DNA from 4 places in the Dehalobacter sp. TBBPA1 genome. Region 4 is predicted to be linked to each of the others. Evidence: riboswitches for the same ligand, from Rfam matches in the RefSeq annotation. Region 4 holds a riboswitch; each other region holds the start of a gene.

What was found. A riboswitch is a leader RNA that binds a small molecule or an ion and turns the genes downstream of it on or off. The one in region 4 is predicted to bind cobalamin.
Region 1: linked by a shared signal. The riboswitch ahead of AB3489_RS01135 (precorrin-6A/cobalt-precorrin-6A reductase) and the one ahead of AB3489_RS14515 (energy-coupling factor ABC transporter permease) in region 4 are both predicted to bind cobalamin.
Region 2: linked by a shared signal. The riboswitch ahead of AB3489_RS05220 (ABC transporter ATP-binding protein) and the one ahead of AB3489_RS14515 (energy-coupling factor ABC transporter permease) in region 4 are both predicted to bind cobalamin.
Region 3: linked by a shared signal. The riboswitch ahead of AB3489_RS07030 (cobyrinate a,c-diamide synthase) and the one ahead of AB3489_RS14515 (energy-coupling factor ABC transporter permease) in region 4 are both predicted to bind cobalamin.

The regions. Positions count from the first base shown of each region.
Region 1 is NZ_CP162385.1:217,218-222,918, reverse strand. It holds gene cbiQ (cobalt ECF transporter T component CbiQ) at 1-545, opposite strand, end outside; gene AB3489_RS01145 (energy-coupling factor ABC transporter substrate-binding protein) at 618-947, opposite strand; gene AB3489_RS01140 (energy-coupling factor ABC transporter permease) at 944-1,696, opposite strand; gene AB3489_RS01135 (precorrin-6A/cobalt-precorrin-6A reductase) at 1,736-2,458, opposite strand; cobalamin riboswitch at 2,599-2,789, opposite strand; gene AB3489_RS01130 (hypothetical protein) at 3,025-3,303, opposite strand; gene AB3489_RS01125 (hypothetical protein) at 3,384-3,443, opposite strand; gene AB3489_RS01120 (energy-coupling factor ABC transporter ATP-binding protein) at 3,571-4,362, opposite strand; gene AB3489_RS01115 (energy-coupling factor transporter transmembrane protein EcfT) at 4,386-5,177, opposite strand; gene cbiM (cobalt transporter CbiM) at 5,190-5,701, opposite strand, start outside.
Region 2 is NZ_CP162385.1:1,031,093-1,036,793, forward strand. It holds gene AB3489_RS05195 (reductive dehalogenase domain-containing protein) at 1-293, shown strand, start outside; gene AB3489_RS05200 (hypothetical protein) at 307-612, shown strand; gene AB3489_RS05205 (4Fe-4S binding protein) at 988-2,076, shown strand; gene AB3489_RS05210 (Crp/Fnr family transcriptional regulator) at 2,397-3,062, shown strand; gene AB3489_RS05215 (zinc ribbon domain-containing protein) at 3,180-3,380, shown strand; cobalamin riboswitch at 3,438-3,618, shown strand; gene AB3489_RS05220 (ABC transporter ATP-binding protein) at 3,732-5,273, shown strand; gene AB3489_RS05225 (energy-coupling factor transporter transmembrane protein EcfT) at 5,260-5,701, shown strand, end outside.
Region 3 is NZ_CP162385.1:1,409,761-1,415,461, reverse strand. It holds gene AB3489_RS07045 (hypothetical protein) at 1-106, opposite strand, end outside; gene cobS (adenosylcobinamide-GDP ribazoletransferase) at 103-876, opposite strand; gene AB3489_RS07035 (bifunctional adenosylcobinamide kinase/adenosylcobinamide-phosphate guanylyltransferase) at 860-1,414, opposite strand; gene AB3489_RS07030 (cobyrinate a,c-diamide synthase) at 1,521-2,891, opposite strand; cobalamin riboswitch at 3,041-3,217, opposite strand; gene AB3489_RS07025 (ABC transporter ATP-binding protein) at 3,369-4,355, shown strand; gene AB3489_RS07020 (ABC transporter permease) at 4,375-5,154, shown strand; gene AB3489_RS07015 (ABC-F family ATP-binding cassette domain-containing protein) at 5,416-5,701, shown strand, end outside.
Region 4 is NZ_CP162385.1:2,973,085-2,978,785, forward strand. It holds partial or broken gene AB3489_RS14500 (ATP-binding cassette domain-containing protein) at 1-144, opposite strand, end outside; gene cbiQ (cobalt ECF transporter T component CbiQ) at 144-935, opposite strand; gene AB3489_RS14510 (energy-coupling factor ABC transporter substrate-binding protein) at 919-1,260, opposite strand; gene AB3489_RS14515 (energy-coupling factor ABC transporter permease) at 1,263-2,003, opposite strand; cobalamin riboswitch at 2,135-2,329, opposite strand; gene rlmH (23S rRNA (pseudouridine(1915)-N(3))-methyltransferase RlmH) at 2,406-2,885, opposite strand; gene AB3489_RS14525 (alpha/beta-type small acid-soluble spore protein) at 3,030-3,239, shown strand; gene AB3489_RS14530 (acyl-CoA dehydratase activase-related protein) at 3,324-5,701, opposite strand, start outside.

The sequences.
Region 1 (5,701 bases), 260 kb from region 4:
CCTAAGCGGGAATTTTGAGCCGTATACATTGTCTCCGCTGTTTCCATCAATACAAAAATAAACCGATAAATCAAACTCATCAATTCCACCAGAATTTTAGGACATTTCAGCTTCCGCAGTACAGATAGGAGGTCAACCATCGGCGTATTCAGGGACAAATAATATAAGCAGGATACCGCTCCTAAGGCCCTGAAGAATAGCTGTGCGGCTGTCTCTATACCGATTTTAGAAAATCCTAAAAATGTACCGAACACCGGCACAGACATAACAAACTGCTGGGGATCATTTGAGATTTGAAAGGCTATCATAAGCACTCCCAAGATTAAGAATGACATCGGCAGGAGCATCAGTTTAAGAAAAAAGCGGAGCGGGATCCCACCCTTCCTGACGGACAACCACGTCATGATCAGTAAAACTACAAGCGAGAGCAGGATGGAATTCCCCCAAAGACAGACACCCAGGGTCAACAAAGCAAAGGCAACTTTTTCCATCGGATTTTTACGTTTCAGTTTTGAAGCATAGGCGTAATTGTCAATATTTATCATGCTTTTTTCCTTATTTCATACGAATTTTGCTTATATTCTTACGCAGAATACTCATACTTTACGATGTTGCCACTAAGCTTTATTTCTGTTCTCTTCTTTTTTACTGCGCCCTTTCAGGTAACCCAGTCCATAAAAGAGAATGCCGGAACCTAACGCTGCTTGCAGAGCAAACAACAAGCTTTCAATTTCACCGCTGGGAGGCTCAAAAATTGAAGAAAACCAGGGGTTGTATTCAGGGTTAATCTCGGTAATCGCAGTTTCGGCTTGGCCATCCGCTCCGCCGAATTCCGCATCTTTAGCGATAATAAGCGGAATGACAGCCAGCAGGATAACAATAACAATCAAGATAAGATTGGTAGTAATTCTTTTTTTATTGCCCTGTTTATCATAAGTATTATTCATCGTGCGGCCCCCTTGGAAAATATTTTTAAGGATTGAAGTTCATCGCCTTTAAGGTAATTCATAATTGCATTGAAGATAATCACAGTCAGTATTCCTTCACTGATTGCCAAGGGGATTTGGGTAACAGCAAAAATACCCAAAAATTTAGCTGCAGAAACTGTAATCCCTCCCGTTGGGTCAGGAAAAGCAAGTGCCAGCTGAATTGATGTTGTAATATAGGTAGCTAAATCCCCAAGTGTTGCCGCTAAGAAGATTGCCAGTGACCGGGGTCCTTTTGCTTTGAGCACAATAAGATAAACAGCAAAGGCTACAAACGGACCAACAACCGCCATGGAAAATGTATTCGCTCCTAGAGTCGTAAGCCCTCCATGGGCCAACAAAATAGCCTGGAATAATAAAACAATGATGCCAAGGACACTCATGATCGCCGGACCGAATAAAATTGCGCCTAACCCTGTTCCGGTGGGATGTGAACAGCTTCCGGTAACGGAGGGTATTTTCAGAGAGGATAAGACAAAGACAAACGCACCGGCCATCGCCAGCAGCAACTTCACTTTTGAAGATTCTGTCGTTAACTTACGCAGGGAATACAAGCCATAAGCTAAAAACGGGATTGTTAGGACACCCCAGGAAATACACCAAGCCGGGGGCAAAAATCCTTCCATGATATGCATGGCGAAAACGTTTTGAGGCAATAAGATCAGCATTAACGTAATGCTTGCGATCATCATTATTCTTTTACTATTCATTAGCGTCACCTTTCTTTTTATCCAAAAATTTAAAATTAATCATTTTAAAATGTTCTCATCAAGCCATGTTGTTAATTCGTTGACATTATTCATGATTAAACCATAGCCAGCTTTATTTTTCCGTATCAGCAGAATTTCTAACCCCAATTCTAAAGCTGACGATATTTTTGTATCCGTTCCGCCGGCAAGCCCGCTATCCTTTGTCAAAACGATGTCCGCTCCGTAAAACTTAAACAGTGCTTTATTAATATCTTTGGAAAAAGGACCTTGCATGGCCAGGATGTCCCGGGGATGAATGCCTAAATCCTGACATTTCTGCACCAGACAGCCTTCGGGAAGAACACGGACAATGAAACGGGCCATAGAGGCAAAGGGGCTATGCACAATACTCTCCAGTTGATGACTGCCGGTAGTGATAAAGACTTTTACCTGCCGTTCTTTTTTCTGGTATAATGTGCTGATGCGCTCATTCAGACGAAGCAACGCTTCCTCCCAATTATATGCCTGAGAAATTAAGGAACTATCCGGAATATTGGTTTCAGGCCTTTCTAACCTAAGATAAGGGACTCCGGATTGTTTGCAAAATTGACTTAGCGAAACAAACTTATCACTGGAAGGATGGCTGATATCGACAATAACAGAAGGAAGCGTCAGGTTGTCTCTGCCAGTCCAAGAAGACTTCTTGATGAAGTTGATCCCCCTGTTTTGGAGATGTTCACTAATCTCACGAGCTGCAGGCGTTTCTCCCAGAAGGATGATCATTTAAACCTCCATAGCTAATAACAAAATCCGAAAAACAAAAAAACTCTTTACCATGGAAGGGTAAAGAGTCTAACCTGTATCAAAAAACGGTAAGAATCCAGAAAACACAGAGTATTCACCTCCCTAACATCCCGTAGGTTGCCGTAGCGGCTGGCAAGAGCAGGTTTCCTGGCTCAAGATCATCATCGACTCACGTCTTCCCAGGCAAATCCCAGTGACATTTTTGTGGATCGACTCCCTCGTACAGTGGCGGGTACCGCGTCAGCATTCACTGACTTCCCTTTTCAGTTCTTGCCCTCGGGCAAGAATCGCTCATTACCACATATTCAATTTTTCTATTATTATATCTTATAAAAGAGCTTATGTCACGAACAAATTTGGACTTATTGTTTGAAGTCCTTAAAATTTATTCGTATCACTAGCTCAAAAGCAATGAACCTTGAACCAGAAGACCTGCTTACAGTATATTGACCCGTCATGGAGAAAAGCATGTTTGTTTTGGACTAAAGGCCAAACATGCTCTTTTTTTCAACAAATTTGATCCCTTTAAAACATCCTTTCTATAACTACTTCAACACTACTTTCTTAAAGCCGCTATAGTCTTTAGCCATTTGGGCATAGACTTCTTTGCCTAAAAGGAATTTATAGATTTCATCCGCCTTTTTCTCCGGATTGATATCTTTAAATTGTTCTGGATAGAGTATCTTTCCCATATAATAAGCGTCCGCTATCGCCGTATCAATATTGGTTATATAAAAATTATAAGGCAGTTGGGCATGGACTTCGCCATTTTTTACCGTTGTAAGGGTCTGATAGAATCCGGGGTTTTTCTTATAATCCTCCATAATTGACTGAAGTCCGCTGGCGTCAAGAAAGATCTTGTCCGGATTCCACTATTTTTGCAACACAATTTATGATCTACCAGTTACATTCCTTTGATTTTCGCCTTAACAATTTTCCTTTCACCAAAGATATTCTCCAGCACAAGGTTTTCTTCTTCTGGAAATATCTTGTATACCGATTCGAGAAACAGTTCTTATATCACGTTTTTCTAAAATTTGTATAGCATCATCACAAACTAATATCTTAATATTAAAAATATCCATGAAAAACTACAAGTTATAATTATGGTTATGAAAATGGGCGTGATGTTCCCCTTCATGCCGATGATAATATTCATCAACCAAATTCACTTTTTTCAAAAGTTCAATTTCCATCAGTAATATGTCTGTTGGCATATCGGCTATAATACTGTGGTTTTCGTCAAATAAAATCGCCCTCTGGGATATTTCCTGCACCAATTCTAAATTATGCGTAGATATAAGCAGTGTTTTGCCCGCTTGATTCAACTTCACCATAAACTCGACAAGCCAGCGTTGGGTTCTCGGATCGAGCCCATTCATAGGCTCATCCATGACAAGAACCTCAGGGTTTAAAGCCAACACACAGGCAATAGCAACTTTGCGTTTTTCACCACCGCTTAAATGATATGGCTGCCGATGTTTAAAAGCTTCAATACTTAATAAGGTTAGACAATCATTAACCCTCTGTTCAACCTCGCTTTCACTTAGACCCATCTGTCGGGGTCCGAAAGCAACCTCATCATAGACATCAGCGCAAAAAAGCTGGGTATCTGAATTTTGAAAAACAAAGCCGATTCTTTGGTGAAAGAGCTTGGCAAATTTAGCTTCTCGCAGCTTCTTCGCCGTGATTTCTTCCTTGTCGAATTTATAAACTCCGCTGTCTGGAGATATTAGTCCGTTGATGATCTTCAGCAGGGTAGATTTTCCGCTCCCATTGGCTCCCATTAGAGCCACTGCTTCGCCTTTTTCAACATGAATATTAATGTTTTTTAAAGCGCTGATTCCTGAATAGGCGTAGGATATATCAATTAACTCGATCATGTAAAGTAAATTCCCTTCTGAAGTTATTTTAAATATAGAAAGGCAAAGATGATCCCTGCATTTATCAAAATAAAAATACCATCAGCCCAAGAAAATTTCCATTGATGATAAACACGGTATTCCCCTGTGAATCCCCTGCATTCCATAGCGGAATACATTTCTTCAGCCATTTCCTTGGACTTGATGAACATAGTTCCGGCAATACCGGAAAGCGATGTGTATTTGCTTTTATTTTTGCCTACCGACCTCAGTTTCAACGCATAAAGCATACTGAGCGAAAGCTCACCTAACATGACAATATACTTGATGGTAATATCCAGCACAAAAATAAAAATATCCGGCACATGGAATACTTTTATGGCGCTGGTAAGGGAGCTCCATCTTGAAGAATGCGACAAAATGTTGACTGCGGTGACCGTTGCAAATACTTTGGACGTAATCATCACAGCGCTATAGGTATTTCCCCAAAAAACTGCAGGCAAGAGCAGAATAAAAGAAAATAGCGCCATCGCCAGACTTATCTTTAATATACGGATAATTTCCTCTCCGCGCATTAAACTTAAAATAACCAGCAAATAGACGCCGACCACCACAACAAAAGTGAGGTTTCTGGAAAGAGAAAGCAGGACAACCAGCAATAGCGCAAAGACAACCTTCAGTACGGCATTGACATAAAGGCGGTCCGCCTGAGCTTCGTTTTGGGTTCTTATTCTGGATATTACCTCAAATAAAGACAGGATACTTTTGTTGATAAAAGTATCCTTATCCGTTTGAGGCGTATAGGGTTCCCCTCTTAACAGCCATTCGGGCATCATCTGAAATTCTCCCTACGATTGACCGGATAGATTCCCGTCTTTATTTTTCTTCAATGTACCTATTATTTTAAAGATAATCAGCAAAATTGCAACCCCGGCCACTGCCGACAAGATATACCCTGCTATTTCCGGTAAGCCGCTGACTGCATAATCCGGCATGATTGCATTAAAGCTGAATCCATTTTGCATGCCTTCAGGCACAAAGCCAAGTACGTTGCCCCCAGAGGCGACATCCTGTATTTCTTCCGCACCCCATTCGCCCCAGGCTGTCCCGGTTGCCAAAAGTCCAAGTGGGGTCAAACATATCAGCGCGACGATCAATCCATAGATCGCTTTAGTTTTCTGCTTTGCTCCCTGATAAATTGTTCCGGGAGAAACCTTTTTAATAAAAGAAATAATGGCAACCGTAAAGATTACTTCTACGACGCCTGCTACCAGAAGATGAGGGATGGTCATGGCTGGGACAGACACTGCCAGGGGGTAGGGGCAGTACAACGGCTGCCCTGCCGTATTGGTAAAGAGCA
Region 2 (5,701 bases), 1.1 Mb from region 4:
GTCAGAACTATTATGCTTCTGTTCCCATCAGACATATGTGCGGTGTTTGTTATTCTGTGTGTCCGTGGCGCAGATTTGACAATGCGTTGCATAAGTATAGCCGTGAATTGGCTGTAAGAGATCGAACCGGAATAGCACATCAAATCATGTTATGGGGGCAAAAGAGCTTTTATCCAAGTCCGTCAAAAGACGATTATAATGCTCCGACGTGGGCGACTTATAAAGACGTGCCTTGGTGGATGAGAACGGATATGTTCTTTGACGGGATACCGGAAGGCATCTTTAAGAAATAGGAGGGAATAGCGGATGAGCCTTTATTCGTTCATTGCAGGAATGGGAACAGCGGTGGCTGTGTATTGGTTGTATTCATGGTCGAAGCAACGTGGTCAAAGCTTAAATTGGTGGAAATGGTTAGTCGTTTGTGCGTGGGTTTTATTACTCTTTTTAACGGATATATTTATTTTCACTAGTCTCGGTGAAAATGAGTCTCGTGCTGCTTTAATGGGCGGAGTCTTTTTGACTGCAATCACTGTAATTTCAGGAGTCGGGATCTGGCGTTGGTTTTTTACTGTACCGAAAGCAAAAATAGCTGATAATGCATCTAAAATGTAATTACTTTTGTTCTCAGTTTTAAGGTAAGGCTGAATGGTTTGCTGCCCAGAGAGAAAACAAAAAAATAATCGCTGGGCAGTCAAACCGTTTGTCGTAAAAGCGTGGTTGGCAGTTTGAGGAAATCTGAGGGACACTCTTGTAGCCGGATCCAACAAGACTTGGAACTACATGCACTATGTTTCAATTGAGGCGGGAAGTGCTGAGAAAGGCACGTAGTGCGGATATAATAAACGATGGTATACCGGGAGATGTGTAATTTTGTCTAAAGTTCATTTAAAAAGACTGTTCTTATTTATGTTTTTTGGATCTTTAATAATCGCATTATTGTTTAGTTTTAAGGGCAGACAGATGGATGTCCAGCAATTCTTACCCTCAATGCTGAGCAATACTCAGGAGTTTAAAGCGATTGAGACTCACCCACTGACCTATGCAGGCTATAAGAATATCAACGGTCAGGATACGCTGCAGGGGTACGTGGTTTTTGGTCAAGGGAACGGCTATGGCGGTCCCGTATCTGTTTTAACGGCTACAGACCCCAACGGTAACATTTTAAAAGTTCGGGTTGTAGGGTATGCTACGGAAACACCATCCTATATTCATTCAGTTTTGAGTGGGGATTTTCTAAAACAATTTACAGGTAAATCTGTAGATGAACCGTTAGAAATTGGTCAGGATATCGACAAAGTGACCAGCGCTACGCTTTCATCAAGAGGAATTACCAATGCAGTCCGTCAGGCTAGTCATGGGTTGGGTAAAAACCAACTTGCTTTGAATATTTCTGAGCCTTCCGAGAATATTAATTTGGGGATCAAAGAAATAGGCTTGGCTTTATTAATATTTGCAACGATTATAGGAGTGCGTTTTAAGATTCCTAAGCTGCGATGGCTGGTTCTTATATGCAGTATATTTTTTACTGGTTTCTGGTTTAACTGTTCAATTTCACTTGCGAACATTGCCAGCGGATTAATGGGATTCTTCACGGCTTTTAAACAAAATCTTTTTTGGTATATTTTAATCGTCGGGATTCCAGTAATTATTTTCTTAAGCGGGAAGAACCTATACTGTTATTGGTTATGTCCTTTTGGAGGGATTCAGGAAATACTGGCAAAAATCGGAGGCGGAAAACTAAAATGTAATCATCATGTAGCAACATGGCTGCAAAAAATAAAATACATGTTAGTTTGGATCGTACTGATTTTAAGCTTTTGCTTTAAATCACCGAGTATAGGAGGCAGTTATGAGCCTTTTGGAGTCCTGTTCGGATTTCAGGGGGTGAGTGTGCAATGGATACTGCTCAGTATTATCCTGGTTGTATCGCTGTTTATTAGAAGATTTTGGTGTTTATATTTTTGTCCGGTCGGGGTGATCAATGAAATCATCATTAAAGCAAGACGATTTGTAAATTCCCTTTTCCAAAAGAAACAGGAACAAGGTATTCTAACGAATAAAGGAAGGTCACTATGAGGCACCTTGGCTCTAAGGAAATATTTTTCTGTACTTTGACAGCGATCATCTTATTTTTAGTTATAATCTTAGTATTTAGCAACATAAAACAACTTTTATAACCATTCACCAGCGTTAATTAAATTGACGCTCGTCGTTAGATGTCCATTATCTGCATACTATATCCACGAAGAAAAATAATATATAATCAAGGTAAGGGTAGTTCTGTCTGCCCATATCTCTAATTATCAGGAGATTTAGGCAGGACAAGGAAACAACATAATTACATTTTCACATATTAATTAGTCTAAGTATAAGGCTAAGTACAAGGGAGTGTAATCATGAGTGATAATGATCTACCATGGCTGAAACACACAAAATTATTCCGGTCGCCAATAGATGGTTGGAAGAAAGTTTTTGCGGATAGAGAAAGATTGTTATATCCCAAAGGAAGCATTATTATTAAACAAGGCATTACGATTGAGAAGCTATTATATATTTTTACAGGGACGGTTGAATATTCGAAAGTTGACGAAGAAGGCAATGAGGTTCTCATTGATGTCTTGGGTGCAAATAATTTATTTATGATTGCGCCATTGTTTACCGGTATTCCCCCTCTCGGTTCATTTACGGCTGTTGAAGACACAGTAGCCGCTGCAATTTCAATTCAGGAAATGAAAAGTTTGATGAAGTCTGATTTTACGCTTACTGAAGAGCTGCTCTACGACCTTTCAATGAAAAGTAATAACCATATAAGCCGGCTGCAGAAACATTACACTTACAAGGTAGACCATAGAATTATCGAAACTTTATGTGCACTTGCAGATCAACAAGGGATGCAACTGTTTATCAATCAACAAGATTTGGCTGAACTTGCAGATACAACAAGAGTAACGGTGTCAAAATTATTTCGCGACTTAAAATCTGAGAACATTATACGGCCAATATATGGAGGGATCATTATACAGGATTATAGCCGTCTAAAAAACTGGCAGAAACATATTTAAAGATCTGTAATTAAGACCAGCTAGTATTTTCTCCTGGCGTCATACGGATATAATATTGGGGATTCAATGAATTTATTATTGATTTGATGAAGAAAAGATATTTTAGGAGGTTATTAAATGCCAACTTATGACTTTATTTGCGAAAAGTGTGGTCACAAGTTTTCTGTTTTTTGTAGTGTTAGTTCAAGAGACAAACAAATATGTCCGCAGTGCGCTGATGATAAAATAACTCAGCGGTTTACAACGGTTAATGCCTATGGAGTTAAAGGTGGTAAAACCTGTTCATCTGGGAAATGTAGTCCTGGCTGCAAATGTTAAAATCTCACCATCTTTTCTCTTGACTTTTCTTCAATTTCATTTAGAATAAGACGTAATAATCATACATTCTTTTTTGGTGTCTCTTATCGAGAAGAATAGGGAATCAGGTGCAATTCCTGGACGGACCCGCCGCTGTAAATAGCTGTGATGACTGTACGATGCCACTGAGAAATCGGGAAGGCACAGAAATCGGTTAAAGCTATGAGTCAGAAGACCTGCCAATGAAGATATCAACATGAAGCAATGGTAAAGTTTCAGTTTGAGAGTTAGTATCTCTCAAAACTGGAACTTTTTTATTTTGTATGCATGTCGTTTACATAGTTTAGATTTTTATATGGAGGCCTTCATCCGATGGAACCTGCGGTACAGCTTAAAATAGAATCTCTTGTATTTCCGCCTGAGACAAACAAAGTGTTAAAAGATATCGACTTAACCATCAATCAAGGAGATTTCATCGCCATTACTGGGGAAGCCGCATCGGGAAAATCGATGTTACTCCATAGTATCACCGGAGCGGCATCTCAATTTTTTAACGGACAGCTAAACGGTACCGTTAGGGTCATGGGGCAAGACATTCATGCGATCCCCTTAGCAAAAATGTGTGATTATATCGGCTATATGATGCAGGAACCGCAAAATCAAATGGTCAGTATCACGGTAGAGGAAGAAGTGGCTTTCGGGATTGCCAATATGGAACTTCCTTGGGATGAAATGAAGAACAGAGTCAAAAAAACTTTACAATTCGTTGGCCTGGAGGGTTTTGAACAAAGAAAGACGGATGGACTGTCCGGCGGCCAAGCCCAAAGAGTAGTATTGGCAAGTATTCTCGCGATGGAAACGCCCATTCTTGTTTTAGATCAGCCCACCGCAGAATTAGACGGAAAAGGAAAACGGGAACTTTATTCCTATATCAGCTATTTAAATAAAGAAAAGGGAATTACCGTGATTATGGTGATGGACCGGGCCTGCGATATTCTTCCCTATACCAACCGTATTCTTATCATGGCTGAAGGAACAATCAGAGAAGAATGCAGCCCTGGTGACTATCAGAAACGCTTCAATCAAACAAGACCAACCCCAAATATGACGGCGGCAAATGAAAAGTTAAATGAGAAATTGAATGAAAAATCGAATCAAAAATCGAATGAAAAATTGATGGAAGTAAAGGATCTGGCCTTTACCTATAAAGGTGGTTTCAAAGGCTGTGAAAATATGAATTTAGATATTAATTGCGGTGATTTTATTGGGGTGATTGGGCTCAATGGTTCAGGGAAAACGACGTTGTTGAAATTAATGGAAGGTTTGCTTATCCCGGATACGGGTGCGATTCGAATCTTTGGCAAACCCCTGACCAAGAGGAACTTAGCAACGATACGCAGTCAAATAGGTTTCCTGTTTCAAAACCCCGATCTTCAAATCTTTGCGAACACAGTAAAAGATGAGGCGGCATTTGTTTTAAGAACAAGAAAACTGCCGGAAGAGGAAATTGCAGAGAAAGTAAATGGGATTTTAGACAAAGTCGGGCTATTGGCATTCGCCGATGTCCACCCGCACAGGCTTAGCCGCTGCCAGCGTCAGAAGCTGGCAATTGCCTCTGTTTTGGTAGGAGGCCCCGAGATTATCATGGCGGATGAACCTACCTCAGGTTTAGATGAAGAACAGAGCGCCCTGATCATGGAGCTGCTCTCTGCATTTCAGCAACAAGGTAAAACGGTTATTCTCGTTACCCATGACCTGGGTTTGGCCAAACAATATGCCAACCGTATTGTGGCAATGCACATGCACCGTCTGGCATTGGATATTCCGGCCCAAGAGATTGGTTCTTTTGAAGAGGTCCTTAAAGACATAGGGTTAGATTTCCAGAAGGAAGGCGTTGCTTATGGCTTTCATTGAAAAAATTGATCCGCGTACGAAGTTGGTATGGTGTTTAACACTCATTCTTACAGCTTTGCTTTCACAAAATCTGAGCCTGGAAATCGGAATTATTGCCTTGGTAATCATTGCGGATTGTATTTTTACCAACCATTTAAAAAAATATAAAATACTGTTGCCAGTAATGCTTTTAGTAGCCTCGCAGATTCTTGTCATACAGTTATTGTTCTGCCGGGAGGGGGACCTTCTCTGGAAGTGGGGTATTCTGTCTGTTTATACAGGCTCAATTCCGGCCGCTGCTTTGGGTATTTCCCGGACGGCTGCTGTGACCTTGGCCGCTGTTCAGTTTATGACCTGGACTTCTGCCACAGATGCGGCTTTAATGCTTATAGCATGGGGTGTCCCTTATCGTTATGCCATGTTGGTCGTTATGACAAAACGTTTTTTTC
Region 3 (5,701 bases), 1.4 Mb from region 4:
CGAAGCTGCAAGTCCCTCCGTCCGTAATGTTTGCCGAAGCGATATCCCATCTGCTCCTGACAAATTCCAATTTCCCCTGACTGCCGCCTCCGATCACCAAAATCATAGCATAACGCCTCCTGCTATTACTGAAATTAGGAGTATTCCTGTTTCACTTACCACAATATAAAAGCCTGCCAGATCACCGGTTATACCCCCAAAATACTTTTGGGCCATCAGGTAAAATAAGTAAAAAGACAGCACAATAAATAAAACTGCAATGCTTCCGACAATCACACTCACGTACAGCATTGCCGCAACACATAATAAAGCGATCAAGCAAATGATGGTTCTTACCGTTTTCTTCGAGGCATAACCTGCAAAGATTGAAGCAAGTCCTGTATTTCTGACACACGGAAAGCAGACGACTGCCAAAGCGGCCATCGATCGTGACAGGATAAACGAAACAAGAACGAGAAAGAAAAAGTCAGGTGTCAGATACGTCTCATACCACGCCGCAAACTGCAGCAGCAGGACAACTGACGTATAGATGAGCGCGAACGCTCCAACATTAGGATCCTTAAGGATTCGAAGCTTTTCCTCTTGGTCCTTATGGGAATTCAAGGCATCTGTCGTGTCACAATAACCGTCAAGGTGAATTCCGCCAGTGATCATGACGTTAATAAATACAGCTGCAGCAGCAAAAAAGACGGGACTGAACCCGAAATATTGCAACAATAAAAACAAGAGACAGATAACAAAGGCAATGACAGCCCCGACTCCAGGAAAGAAGATAAAAGAATAACGCATGTTCTTCTCGTTCCAGTCGATTTGAGGCATCGGAATTTTAGAGAACATCGAAAAGGCGGCAACAAACGATTCAAACAAGATTTTCATAACCGGAAAGCTCCTTCATTCCTTTATGGATAAGCGGGATCGTGCAGACTGATTCGATCACTACATCTGCAGCAGCGGCAATTGCTGAATTTATTTCAGCCAGTACACGGATATAGCCGGCTGTAAAATCATCATAGGTTTTGAAATCCTCAAATATCGTACTGGTTACGATAACCGTGTTCGGTACGGTCACCGATAGCAACCGGATATCATTGATGATACAGTCAATGGTATCCTGCGGGCTGCGCTCCTGCAGATACATTTCGTTGGCAATCAGGTTGCCCATGCACTCGAGTAAAGCGGTATGGCAGCCGCTGAGAACAGGGATCTTATCGAAAAGTCCGTAAGAAAACTCAAAGGTATCGAATCCTTTGCCGTCCCGCATTCGACGGTGCTTGACCACCCGGTTGCAGCACTCTTCATCTGAGGCAGCCATTGTTGCAATATAGGCCATTTTTCCTTTATTCAAACTGACAGCTAAGTTTTCTGCTATTTCAGACTTTCCGCTGGCAACGCCTCCGCTGACCAAAGCCAACATTTACTCACCGCCTCTTTCCTTTCACCAAAATATCCCTTTATCTATTATTATCGATCATCTATCGATCATCAAGCGATTCAAACTTTTCCAGCTTATACACGCCTGACTAACCCATCCTAGCGGTTCGAAAGCTGCGGCATTTCCGGATAAACGAACGGGCAAACTCCGGATTCCCCCAGAGATGAAGGTGGGGATAGCCGGCAACGAGGTTCTCATCGGCATGGATGCAGTCCCACGTTTTGCTGCCGGATGAATTTACTGCCGTAAAACTGCTGCCGTTGGCTGTCGAATCAGAGTAATGAAATTCATGCGCATTGATCTTGCCGCCTTTGTCGCACAGCAAGTTGTCCTTTTGCGCCGTCAGTGAAATATAACCGAAACGGTTCAGTTTATCCGTCAGTACAGCATCCCCTTCTAAATGTCCTGCCATTGGATAAGGTTTGCCGTCCTTGTCAGCAATACGTTCCAATAAATACATGAACCCGCCGCACTCAGCTATACAGGGAGTATTATTGGAGAGAACATGCCTGATGCTTGCCAGCATCGATGTATTGCTGGCCAGCTGTCCGGTATATAATTCCGGATAACCGCCGCCGAGAATCAGTCCGTCACATTCCGGTACAGCTTGATCCTCAAGCGGACTAAAATACTGCAGTTCCGCTCCCAATGTTTCCAAAAGGTCGAGGCTGTCCTGGTAATAAAAACAAAAGGCTTTATCTCTGGCTACGGCGACTTTAACAGCAGAGATTCTCTCGATCCCGGCCTCATGATAGTCTATTTCCGGGGCCCCTCCCGCAATACGCAGCAGCTGTTTCAGATCAATGGATTCTCTGGCCTGTATGGCCAGTAATTTCATTTTTTGCTGTAGGTCTTCCACTTCGGATGCTGTAATTAATCCAAGATGCCTGCTTTCCAGCGCGCATTCTTTGAGCTTCGGAAAGTAGCCGACCACCTGGATATCCGTCTCTTTTTCGATCATTTCCTTATACTGCGGGTATAGGGAAGGTGTAAGATTATTCAGAATAACGCCCTTGATCCCGTTGTCCGGTCTAAAATGGCAGAATCCTTGGATCAAGGCTGCAATTGAGATTGCTGAACCGGCACAATTGGCAATAAGGATAACAGGCGTTTGCGTTACTGCAGCCAAATGGTAAGAACTTGCCACGGTACTGCCAATGCCTAGCCCGTCATAATAACCCATTACTCCTTCTAAAACAGCGATTTGCGACTGTTCGGAATTCTTGACCAGCAAATACCGGCATACCTCTTCCGATAGCATAAACAAATCCAGATTCCGTGATTTTGTCCCAATGACTTCGGTATGAAACATCGGATCAATATAGTCCGGCCCACATTTAAACGCAGCAGGATTAACTCCTTGCTCCAGAAGGGCTTGTAATACCGCACAAGTGATTGTGGTCTTGCCGCTGCTGCTGCCTGCAGCCGCAAACATAATACGTGGAATAACTGCTTTCATGACTTGTTCTCCATTTCTATTGAAGCTCTCCATGGACATCAAAAAACCTCTCTAACCGGCGGTTGGAAGAGGTTTTACTTACACAATCTGCAAACAGTCCAAAACACTTCTGCATGATTCGTATGCTACACCTTTCATCCTCCGTGAAAACAGTGCAAAATGGCTCAGGCAGGTCTTCCGACTCGGTTTCAAAGCAAATTCAGCCTTCCCATTGTAAACAGTGGCAACTTTGAATCTGCTCCACCTTACGGCGGCGGGACCGTACAGGCATTTCACCTGTTTCCCTATTATTGCAAAATTATGCAACCTAAGCGACTATATTATATCAGATGACGCACAACGTGTCCACCCGCAATCTGCGGGACAGCATATAGCCTTCTCCTCCTGCATGATATTTTCACAGACGCGGCCTTGCTCTTCTGCCCTCCTTTTGATACGCTAGGAAAAAAGAACAGCAATTCACGGAGGTATCTCTTCATGTCTTATTCTCTTCCAGCCAATATTATTTCAGCCGAAAACCTGACCAAACGATTCGGAGATTTCACTGCCGTTAATGCGATCTCTTTTACCGTCCGGCAGGGAGAGTGTTTTGGACTTCTTGGTCCAAACGGTGCCGGCAAAACGTCCCTGGCTAGAATGGTTTTTGGCTTGTCCCCGAGAACTGAGGGCCATCTGACGGTTTTCGGCCAAGATATTTCGGAGCATTCCCGGGAAATTAAAGCACGTCTCGGTGTTGTTGCCCAGGAAGATAACCTTGACCCGGAACTGACGGTTCTGGAAAACCTGCTGGTCTACGCCTCCTATTACCGTCTGCCGCGTAGTATAGCCAGGGAACGGGCTTTTGAAATCCTGGACTTTATGGATCTTCGAAGTAAAGCCAATGCGGTCGTCGACGAGCTGTCCGGCGGCATGAAACGACGTCTGACAATTGGACGAGCGTTGATCAACCGTCCGGAGCTATTGATTCTTGATGAGCCAACCACCGGGCTTGATCCGTACGCCCGTCATATAGTCTGGCAGCGTCTGCGGCAGTTAAAAGAAAGCGGTACGACCATGCTGCTGACAACACACTATCTTGAAGAAGCCAGTCATCTCTGCGACCGACTGATCATCATCAATCAGGGCAAAATCCTCGAGCAAGGTGTACCGGAAGATCTTATTGATAAGCATGTCGGGCAATATGCGCTGGAACTCGGGGTAAGTCCGGATATGCAAAATAAGCTCCTGCACTGGAGCTCTGAGTGGCTGAAATCTTTTCAACAAATTGGTGATGATCTGGTCCTCTATTCTGATAACGGACCAGCCATGGCTGACGACCTGAATCAAAGAATTGCCGGTGAACACCTTCCTGTCAGCTATCAGCGCCTGAGACCGACGAATCTTGAAGATGTTTTTCTGAAACTGACCGGCGAAACGCTTCATGGTGTGCGTGGCGGGTTTGAGAAATCATATGAAGAGCGCTGATGATATGGAGGATAAGAGGATGAAAATAGTTAAACCTGATCTTAATCCAATACTGACTTTCAAGGTATTTCTGCGGAATCTGAAGGTTTTCGGCAAAACCTGGAAAGCCAATTTGATGTTTAATTTTCTGGAGCCGCTGCTTTATCTCTGGGCCATGGGCTTTGGTCTGGGCGTTTATATTACGCAAATCAACGGGCTTTCCTACCTTGATTTTCTGGCTCCGGGGCTGATCGCATCTTCAGCGATGTTTGCTGTGACTTATGAAATGACCTACAACAGCTATACCCGGATGTCCCAGGAGAAAATATTTCACAGCATGGTTGTTACGCCGGTAAGCATGGACGACATCGTCCTCGGCGAAATCCTGTATGGCACATTCAAAGGCGTTCTTTACGGTGCGGTTTTCTTTATTGTCGTCGCTTTGTTCGGCATTGTCCACTCCCCGTATGCCCTGCTCATCTTTGTCCCACTGATCCTCATGTCCGTCATTTTTTCCAATCTCTCTTTAATTTGGACGAGTCTCGCTCCCAATTATGACTCTTTCGGCTATTTCTTCACGCTGCTGATTTCTCCAATGTTCCTGTTTGCCGGGATCTTTTTCCCGATTGAAAGCCTGCCCACCGTCATTCGTTTTCTTCCGTGGCTGACGCCGCTGTACCATGCCGTTGAAACGGTGCGTCCACTGGTCCTGGGACAGGTTACTCCGGCAATCACCGGCCATATCATCTGGCTCTTAGCCGTTACGCTGCTGACGCTGCCTTTCCCGCTGGTCATGGTTAAAAAGAAGCTTATTCAATAAACGAACCCTTTTTGGATTTTGGGGATCTAGACGGTTGCAACTTTCCATAAATACAGGCATATTTCTGACTTGCTCTCCTTAGGCAGATTTGATAATCTAATAAAGATATTGACCACTATCACCTTGTCACCTCTAAAATGCATGGTAAGCGCTGAGGAAAATCTTTGTATGCCAAGGTGAAGAAATGAGCAATACTGGCGGTTTTGCGATTGACTAATCGTATTTATTTACTAATTTATGTAAAAAGGAAGATAAGAAAACATGAGTATTCTGACTGTTAAAAACTTGAGCCACGGCTTTGGCGACCGAGCCATTTTTCAAAATGTATCTTTCCGCCTGCTGAAGGGCGAGCATATCGGCTTGATCGGGGCGAATGGCGAGGGAAAATCTACATTTATGAATATCATTACGCGCCAACTCGAGCCTGATGAAGGCCAGATTGAATGGTCTAAACGAGTCAGAGTCGGTTATCTTGACCAGCACACGGTTCTGGCCAAAGGAGCAACGATCCGCGATGTTCTTAAGGATGCTTTTCAGTATCTTTTTG
Region 4 (5,701 bases):
GAGGACTGCTGTCGTTTTCCCCTGTTTAATCCCGAGTGACAGGGCCTTTAAGGCCTGGGTTCCATCACTGTAGATGTAGTGGAGATTTCTGACTTCCAAGATATTTTTAGCCTCCACATTTTCAATCAAGCCATTTTCGGCCATTATAGTAAGCCTCCTGTCCATTGTTTGGAAAACAGCGCAACTGCAATCAGGAATAGGTTAATCAGCATAATCGGAATATATTCTGTCCAATGAGTCTCCGCCTGCTCATGGATCACACTGAGCTCACCGTCATATCCCCTGGCTTCAAGCGCAATATACAGTTCATCCGCCCTCTGATAAGACCGGATAAAAAGTGACGAAGCCAGAGCCGCCAATGAACGGTATCCGGAAGAAAGCCCCGCATAGCCCAAGCGGGAATTTTGCGCCGTAAACATGGTGTCTGCCATTTCCAAAAATACAAAAATAAACCGGTAGATCAGTCCCATCAATTCAACCATCAGTCTTGGAACTTTAAGCTTCCGAAGAACTGCCAACAGGTCTACCATTGGTGTACTCAGCGATAAATAATACAGACAGGAAACCGCGCCAAGCGCTTTAAAAAACAAATTTGCCGCACTTAGAATACCGGACTGCGACACCCCGATATACATGCCAAATGCATATACAGAGAATACAAAAACATCTTTGTCCCCTGAAACATTGACCGCAATGGTTAAAACGCCGATCACTAAAAAGGAAAGTGGGACAAGCATCAGTCTAATAAAAATTCTAACAGGTGTACCGCCTTTGCAAACGGTATACCAACCCATGATCAGGAGCGTCAAGATTGACACCGCAACGGAATCAGCCCAGAGACAGACCCCCAAAACCGAAACGGCTAAGACCAGCTTTTTTAATGGATTCGTTTGTTTAAGCCTGGATAAATAAGCGTATTTATCGATGTAAATCATTGTTTACCGGTTCTTCCTTTTTCTTACGACCCCGCAGATAACCTAACCCGTAGCCCAAAACACCTGCTCCGACAGCTGCCTGAAGCGCAAATAACAAGCTTTCAATTTCTCCGCTAGGCGGCTCCCAAATCGGTGAGAACCAGGCCTGGTAATTCCCGTTAAGTTCTGTTATAGCTTGTTCAGCTTGGCTGTCAGCCCCAGCAAATTCCGCATTTTTTTGCACAATGAGGGGCATAACGGCAAGCGCTATGACAATCGTAATTAAAATAATATTTGTGATAATAACCCGATTTTTATTCTTCGGTTTCATCGTTTCTACAGACATTTTCAGACCTCCTTTGAAAGTATTTTTAAGTCTTTAAGCTCATCCCCTGCATAGGATAAAATCGCCTTAAATATCAGCACAGTCAAAATACCTTCACTGATCGCCAATGGTACTTGCGTTAAGGCAAAAATACCTAAAAACTTGGTAAGTGATGCCATAACGCCGCCTGTTTCAGCAGGAAACGCCAGTGCAAGCTGCACCGATGTCGTGACGTAAGTTAATAAATCCCCAAGTGCGGCAGCGAGAAACACGGCAAGCCACTGCGGTCCATTTGCTTTCTTCACAATTTTGTATGTAGCAAAAGCCACCAGCGGCCCCACAATGCCCATCGAAAAAGTATTTGCTCCCAATGTTGTCAATCCGCCATGAGCCAGTAAAACAGCCTGAAACAGCAGTATGATCAAGCCAATTACGGCCATTGCGGTCGGTCCGAACAAGATAGCGCCAAAGCCAACCCCCGTAGGATGCGAACTGCTTCCTGTAACGGAAGGAATCTTCAGGGAAGACAAAACAAAAGCAAAGGCACCTGCCATCGCCAAAAGCATTAATGTTTTGGGATGCTCTCCAACAGTTCTTCTGATAGAAAAAAAACCAGCCAGAACAAAAGGTATTGCCAAAGCACCCCAAGTAATACACCAACCCGCAGGAAGGAAGCCCTCCATGATATGCATGGCATATGTCTGCTGGGGCAAGAACATAAACATAAGTACGAAACCCATTATCCAAATCTTTTTATTTATCATCGTCAAACTCTCCTATATAAGATATGAAACAAAAAACCTCTCAACATCTTACGTCGAGAGGCTCATATGCTAGGAAGTTTTCCTCGGTAGTCTTGCACATACATCCCCCTCTCTATCACTCGTAGAGTATATGGTGAGACACTAAAACAGGTAGGTCTTCTGGCTTAAGCATCATCGATCTTCAGACCTTCCCAGTTTCCCAGTGGTATACCTGAAGAACTCCACTTTCACAGCGGCGTGACCGCGCGGGCTTCTACCCGACTTTCCTTATTCATTGAATGGTACGCTTATCAGTTCCATTCAACACCTGTTCTGTCTATTCAGTTTTAATCCTGATTCATTATATCGCTCTTTCGACAAGGAATCAATATATTAATTGAAGTATCTTTACCTCCATCAATTCTATTTGTGGTAGGGTTCCCCTTTGCTGATCTTGCACGCCCGGTAAATCTGCTCCAGCAGGATAAGCCTGATCATCTGGTGCGGAAAGGTAAGCTTCGAGAACGACCACCGGTAATCGGCGCGTTTTCGGATTTCATCTGCCGTACCAAGAGATCCGCCAATCACAAAAGTGATCCGGCTCTGGCCTGAAAGCCCTCTTTCATCAAACAAAACGGCAAGTTCGGGTGAAGAAAGTTCCTTTCCCAGAAGATCCAGCAAAACCACATAATCCTGAGGTGAAATTAATTTAAGAACCTTTTCAGTTTCTTTCTGTTTTACTCTTGCTTCATCGGCAGCTGATGCCCTTTCGGGGCATGGTTCGTCCTCAACTTCAATCATCTCAAGCCGGATGTACGCGCCAAGACGCTTGGCGTATTCCTTCAGCCCTTCTTTTAAATATTTTTCTTTGATTTTCCCTACCGCTAGAACTTTGATCTGCAGCATGTTTTCTCCAACTCCAGTCACTATGTTTGCGTCCAAACATTTGCAATCAAAAACTTGAAGGTTAAATCTCTCTGATATTGGATTATTTACAATGAAGATTTTTTTCAAAAGTGTCAATAATATTGATGGAGGTGAAAAAAAATGAGCAAAACAAATGAAAGCAAAAAAAAGCTGCTGCAGAATCTAAAAATGGAGGCTGCGGCTGAAATCGGCCATCTTGATTTTGTAAGGGAAAATAACGACCACTATAAAGGCGATGTTACTGCCAGACAGAATGGTCTGGAAGGAGGCCCGATCGGCGGCCAGATGGTCAAAAAAATGATCGCCTATGCCAAACAGCAGATGAAATAGAATAACGGACTCATTTAGTATTCCTAATCTACTTCAATAAATATTCAAAACTTCTTCAGCCTACAATACTGAAGAGGTTTTTTGTTATATAATCTTCTGTTCGGAATACGACTGCTCTGTACCTTCTTCAGTGTTATGCAAAGCTGCCGCTTCCTCGCTGGGTGCAGATTGCATTTGCCCGGCGTTGTTATTCATTTTGTTTCTATTGTTCGTATTGGCATTATTGACTGCTTCCGACCTCTCCATATTTTTGAAAGCGACTGAAAGCATCAGTTTAATTCTGTTGATCTGATTCACCTGGCTGGCACCCGGATCGTAATCGATTGGCACAATATTCGCCAGCGGGTAGTGCCGTTTAAGTTCGCGGACCATCCCTTTACCCGTGATATGATTTGGCAGGCAGGCAAACGGCTGCAGACAGGCAACGTTTGTTGCTCCGCTTTCTATCAGTTCCAGCATTTCTGCGGTCAGGAACCAGCCTTCACCGGTCTGATGTCCGAGATGCATGATCTTGCCGGCCATATCGGCCAACTCATAAATCGATTTGGGAGGATGGAAACGGTTGCTCTTTGCCAAAGTGCGTTTCATTACCCGGCGGTAGTTTTCCAATCGCCAGATAATATAGCGGCTGATAAGCTCGCTTTTCAGTGAGCCAGCGAGTTCTTTTCTTCTGAATATTGTTCCATACGCACAGTACATAAAGAAATCCATCAGATCCGGCAGAACGGCTTCGGCGCCTTCCTTTTCCAGAACATCCACAATAAAATTATTGGCAAATGGATGAAATTTGACGAGGATCTCCCCAACCACCCCGACCTTTGGTTTCTTAACATCTAGGATCTCAATATGATCAAAGTCCTTGATAATTCGGCGGATATTTCGGTGATATTCCCGTAGGTTCATCGCAGCCAGGGTCGGCTTCAGTTTCTTCAGCCATTTGGCCAGGAGATCATTCGTTTCTCCTTTATTTTTCTCATAGGGTCGTATGGCATTGGTTACGCGCATCAGCAGATCGCCATAAACCGTAGCCATGACGCAACGCTTGATCATCTTCATGGAAAGTTTGAACCCGGGATTGGACTCCAGACCGCCGGCATTAAGGGAAATAACCGGAATCTGTTCCATGCCGGCATCTTTTAAGGCTTTACGGATAAAGCCAATATAATTGCTGGCCCGGCAGCCGCCGCCTGTTTGCGACATGATAACTGCCGTCTTGTTTAGGTCGTAACGACCCGATTTCAGTGCCGCCATAATTTGACCGACAACTAAGATTGACGGATAGCAGGCATCGTTATGCACATGCAGCAGTCCCTGTTCGACGACATCCATTTCCACATCAGGCAGAATCTCTATCTTATAGCCTTCCAAACGGGTGGCTTCTTCAATCAGTTCAAAATGGATCGGTGCCATCTGCGGAGAAAGAATCGTATACTCATGCTTCATTTCTTCTGTAAACATGACTCTTTTAGGTGTCTCAAAAAGCTTATGCGCATGAATTTCTTTTTTGTCTCTTTCCTTCATTGCAGCGAGCAATGACCGTATCCGGATACGAATAGCGCCCAGATTATTGATCTCATCAATTTTAACCAAGGTATAGGTCTTTCTGTACTGGTGCAGTATCTCCTGAACCTGATCCGTGGTGACTGCATCCAGTCCGCAGCCAAACGAATTCAATTGGACAAGTTCCAAGTCATCCCTGGTTGTCACAAAACTTGCTGCCGCATACAGCCTGGAGTGGTAGACCCATTGGTCGAGGACGCGCAGAGGCCTTTCCACCTGACCAAGATGAGCGACAGAATCTTCAGTCAGCACAGCGATCCCCAGACCGGTAATCATCTCTGGAATCCCGTGGTTAATCTCCGGATCGGTATGATACGGCCGACCGGCAAGTACGATGCCTTTCAGGTTGTTCTTTTGCAAATAGTCCAATACTTCTTCCGCTTTGTTTCTGAGGTCCTGGCGAACAGCATCTCTTTCGGCAAAAGCCTTATCTACAGCACTTGCTGCCTCTTGTCGTGTTATACCCATCGCTTTAAATTCTTCATAGATCCGAACTTTTAAACGCGCCATATCATCAATCGGCAGGAACGGGAAAATAAATGCAACTTCTTTGTTCCTTATTTCATCCACATTGGCATGAAGGGATTCCGGATAAGAAGTGACAATCGGGCAGTTGTAATTATTATTGGCGCCAGCTAGCTCTTTTTCATCTCTCGGAAGGCACGGATAGAAAATCCGCTTGACCCCTTTGTTCAGAAGGTCCTTAATATGCCCGTTGGCCAGTTTGGCCGGATAGCACAGCGACTCAGAAGCTACGGTCTCCATGCCGAGCTCAAATATCTTTTTTGAGGAGCGGCCGGACAAAATAACTCTGAAACCGAGCTCCGTTAGCAGCGTAAACCAGAACGGATAATGTTCATACATATTCAGGACCCGTGGAATCCCGATTTCGCCACGGGTTG